2 regions of the Streptomyces sp. NPDC001507 genome follow, and region 1 is predicted to be linked to the other one. Evidence: riboswitches for the same ligand, from Rfam matches in the RefSeq annotation. Region 1 holds a riboswitch; the other holds the start of a gene.
What was found. A riboswitch is a leader RNA that binds a small molecule or an ion and turns the genes downstream of it on or off. The one in region 1 is predicted to bind cyclic di-AMP.
Positions count from the first base shown of each region.

Region 2: it holds a riboswitch for cyclic di-AMP, as region 1 does, so the genes downstream of both, ACFY0K_RS40220 (M23 family metallopeptidase) here and ACFY0K_RS31980 (M23 family metallopeptidase) in region 1, are expected to answer to the same signal.

Region 1 is NZ_JBIAVV010000010.1:466,729-468,918, reverse strand. It holds gene ACFY0K_RS31985 (aldo/keto reductase) at 1-211, opposite strand, end outside; gene ACFY0K_RS31980 (M23 family metallopeptidase) at 365-1,402, opposite strand; cyclic di-AMP (ydaO/yuaA leader) riboswitch at 1,410-1,570, opposite strand; gene ACFY0K_RS31975 (PP2C family protein-serine/threonine phosphatase) at 1,821-2,190, opposite strand, start outside.
Region 2 is NZ_JBIAVV010000015.1:143,589-145,778, forward strand. It holds gene ACFY0K_RS40215 (GntR family transcriptional regulator) at 1-134, opposite strand, end outside; gene ACFY0K_RS40220 (M23 family metallopeptidase) at 495-1,250, opposite strand; cyclic di-AMP (ydaO/yuaA leader) riboswitch at 1,263-1,426, opposite strand; gene ACFY0K_RS40225 (M16 family metallopeptidase) at 1,617-2,190, opposite strand, start outside.

The DNA.
Region 1 (2,190 bases):
CGATGATGGTCTCGGACTCGCCGCCCTTGTTGCCCTCGATCCACGCCGTGTACGAGTCGGCGGTGTCGACGAAGTTGCCGCCCGCGGCGGTGTACGCGTCGAGGACGGCGAAGGAGGTGGCCTCGTCGGCGGTCCAGCCGAAGACGTTGCCGCCGAGGGCGAGCGGGAAGACCTCGAGGTCGGAGGAGCCGAGTTTGCGAAGAGCAGTCATGCTCCACTTCAACACGGGCCGCCCGGGGACCCATCCCCGTCGAGTACGAAGTTCTCGTAAAAGCGGAATCCGTGGTTCGGCACGCCGGCGGCCCTGACGCCGGGGGTTGTCGTCAGGGCCGCCGGGAGCCGGTCGGTGCGGTACGGGCCGGGGTCAGGGGTTGAGGCCCTTGCCGCGCAGCCAGGGCATGGGGTCGATGGCAGTGGCCTGGCCGTTCGGGTGGACCTCCAGGTGGAGGTGCGGGCCGGTCACGTTGCCGGTGGCGCCCACGCGGCCGATGACGTCGCCGGTGGCGACCTTCTGGCCGACCTTGACGCCGATCGAGGACTGGTGGCAGAACCACAGCTCGGTGCCGTCGTCGAGGGTGATGATCGTGCGGTAGCCGTAGGAGCCGGCCCAGCCCGCCTCGGTGACCGTGCCGCTGTGCACGGCCTTGATCAGCGTGCCGGTGGGCGCGGCGAAGTCGAGGCCGGTGTGGTAGCCGGAGGCCCACATGGAGCCGGCCTGGCCGAAGGTGCCGGTGATCGTGTACGAGACGACGGGCAGCGTGTACTGCTTGGCCAGCTCGGCGAGGCGGGCCTGCTCGGCCTTCTGCTTCGCGGAGGCCTCGGCCTTCTCCTTGGCGTCGGCGGCTTTGGCGGCGGCCGCCTTCTCCGCCTTGGCCTCGGCGTCCGCGATCGCCTTGTCGGCGGCGGCGACGGCCTTGGCACTGGCCTTGGTGTCGAGCTGGTTCTGCTGCTGCGCGGCCTGGGCGATGATCCGGCTGCGCAGCGCCTCGCCGGCGTCGGACGAGGAGGAGTCCGCGTCGGTGGCCGTCGTCGTGGTGACGCTGCTGAGCGCGGTCTGGGTGGCCTGGTGGCCGCTGCCCTCGCCGAGCAGGGCGTCGACCGAGGAGGGCAGGTCGGGCAGCGAGATGGAGACCGGCGGCTTGCCGGTGTTGGCGCTGGCCATGCCGCCCGCGCCGACGGCGGCTATGACGCCGACACCGAGAACCGTGGAGCTGCGGGCGAGCCCGCCGCCCTTCTGCTTGGCGACCCGGTGCCGGCCGCGGGCCGCGGAGAGGGACTCCTCGGTGGGGTTCCACTCCTCGAAGGGGCCCTCGTCGGCGCTGTAGCCGCCGTACGCGAAGGTCTCGGGCCGGCGCTGGCTGGGCACGAACGGGGCTGTCGGAGCAGGCGGGTTGGACGCCACGCGGGCGCACTCCTTTCCTTCCGCCGCCTACCGGGTTAGCTGACGGGTTCGGAGCGGGAAGGTCTCCTACGCGCGTATACCGGCCGTTTCCTACCCGGCGGTAGCCGTGCGATTCACCCCAAGGTGGTGGTTCCCCGGTTCCCTTGCGGGATTCGGCGCGTGCGCACGGAGCCGTCGCGGGTGACGGCTGGGACGACCGCGCTGCGTTATCGAACGTTAATAGACCCGGCTACCAGATTCCAAGCAGTTCGTCTTGATCATTAAGCTTTCAAAGCTTGGACTTACCTGCCGCGACCGGTCAAAATCGGTCGAGTCGACGGGGCGCGCTGCTCAGCTCAGGAGTCACACAGGTTTTGATGGTGACTCAGTTGTTATGCGCAGGGCGGTCGCTCGGACACCGAGCGTGACCGCCCGCCGTTCAGGGCCGTCGTACGGCGAGCAGCGCCATGTCGTCCGTCATGCCGCCGCCGGTGTGCCGGCGCACCTCGGCCGCGAGCCGGGCCACCAGGGCGCCGGGGGCGATGGCGGTACGGCCGGTCAGCCGCCGCTGCGGGTCGTAGAACCGGCCGTGCGCGTCCCGTGCCTCGGAGAGGCCGTCGGTGTGCAGCAGCAGCGTGGCGCCACTCGGGAACGCGTGCTCGGCCGCCCGGTCGGGCCACGTCCCCAACTCGCCCATCCCGAGCGGCAGCGCGGCCTCCGGCGCCCGCACCGGGCACACCTCGCCGTCGCCGTGCAGCAGCAGGGGCGGCGGATGCCCGCGGTTGACGAGCCGCAGCGTGCCGTCGCCG
Region 2 (2,190 bases), on a different contig from region 1:
TCACGGACGGGGACGCGCGAGACCCCGTAACGACGGGCCAGGAGTTCCTCGGTGAGCCGGCTGCCCCGCTCGTAGACACCCGCGACGATGTCGTCCCGGATCGCCGTGCATACCGAGTGCGCCGGAATACGCATGTCCGACCTCCGCCTTAATCCCCGTGAAACGCCGCCGAGTGGCGCTCGTTCCGTGACTCTATTGCAATGAGCCGGAATTTCCGAAGGGGGGCCGGAATCCAGGGATATATTTTGGACAGCAGCGGCACGAAAACGACGAAAGCCCCGGCGCACGGGCCGGGGCTGCGGAACTTCTCACGAGTTGTTGTCGCACGGTGGTCGGCTGCGGGCGCGTCGTGGCCGGTCGCGCAGTTCCCCGCGCCCCTGAAGGGGCGCTGCCCGTGACGCCCCTGAAAGGGGCGCGGGGAACTGCGCGAGCAACCCCCACGCACCCGCACCCGGCCGAGGCCACGTCGGCCTCAGCGCAGCCGTCCGGCTCCCTCAGACGTTCACGCCGTGCTTGCGGAGGTAGGCGACCGGGTCGACGTCGGAGCCGTACTCGGGGGTCGTACGGGCCTCGAAGTGGAGGTGGGGGCCGGTCGTGTTGCCGGTCGCGCCGGAGAGCCCGATCTGCTGGCCCGGCGTGACCTGCTGCCCCACCGAGACGCCGATGGACGAGAGGTGGCCGTACTGGGTGTACATGCCGTCGGCCATCTTGATGACGATCTCGTTGCCGTACGCCCCGCCCCAGCCGGTGGAGACGACCGTGCCGGTGCCGACCGCGTGCACGACCGTACCGCTCGCTGCGTGGAAGTCGATGCCGGTGTGGGCACCGGAGGACCACAGGGAGCCGCCGGTCTTGTAGCCGGTGGAGACGTAGGAGCCGCTGATCGGCGCGACGAAGGTGTTGAGGCGCTTGCGCTCGGCCTCGCGGGCGGCGCGCGCCTTGGCAGCACGCTCCTTCTTGGCCTGCTCCGCGGCCTTCTTCCGGGCGGCCTCCTCGGCCGCCTTGCGCTCGGCGACCGCCTTCTGGGCGACGGCCTGGGCGTCGATCTGCTCGGCGACGGAGTCGCTGATCGTGATGACCGGGGTGAGGCCGGTCTGCTCCACGGAGTTCTCGGCGGCGACCGCCGGGGCTGCGGAGACGGTGCCGATGACACCCGTGGTGGTGAGGGCCGCGATGCCGGCGGCCTGCGCGGTGGTGCGCTTCACCCGGCCGGGACGACGGTGCTTCCCGGAGGCGCACATGAACGCCATGTAGAGGCTGGTCCTTTCCTTCCCTCTCGCCTACCGGGTTAGCTGACGGGTTCGGAGCAGGAAGGTCTCCTACGGACCCCCTCGCGACATGCGCGGGCGCCCGATTCACCCCAGGGACTGCGTGGGTCCCCGGCTCCCCTGGCTCGCGCCGTACGGGGACTCGGCGATGGCTGTCCGGTGCCGCGGACGCGGCGCGATGCCTGACGGACAGCCCGGAAGAACCTACGAGGGCCCACCTTCAATGCTCAAACGGATCACGGTTTTTGTCGCACATCCCACAGGGCAGACAGGCAACCTCCGCCCCAATTCGGACATTCCAGAGCCCTGGTGACCGGGTGGTCACCAGGGCTCCGCACGCGCGTGCCGCTACTCGGCGGCGACGACCGTGACTTCGCCGATCCCGAGGGCCTCCACGGGCTCCTTGATCTGCGCCGCGTCCCCGACGAGGACCGTCACCAGGCGGTCCACCGGGAAGGCGTTCACGACCGCCGCGGTGGCCTCCACGGTGCCGGTGGCGGCCAGTTGGCGGTACAGCGTGGCCTGGAAGTCGTCGGGCAGGTACTGCTCGACCTGATCGGCCAGGGTGCCCGCGACGGCCGCCGCCGTCTCGTACTTGAGCGGCGCCACCCCGACGAGGTTCTGCACGGCCACGTCGCGCTCGGCGTCCGTGAGGCCCCCGGCGGCGAGCGTGCGCAGCACCGTCCACAGGTCCGACAGGGCCGGGCCGGTGTTCGGGGTGTCCACGGAGCCGCTGATGGCGAGCATCGAGGCGCCGGTGCCGTCGGGGGCGGACCGCAGGACCTGCCCGAAGGAACGGACGCCGTAGGTGTAGCCCTTCTCCTCGCGCAGGACGCGGTCCAGGCGGGAGGTGAGGGTGCCGCCCAGGCAGTAGGTGCCGAGCACCTGGGCGGGCCAGACCCGGTCGTGCCGGTCGGGGCCG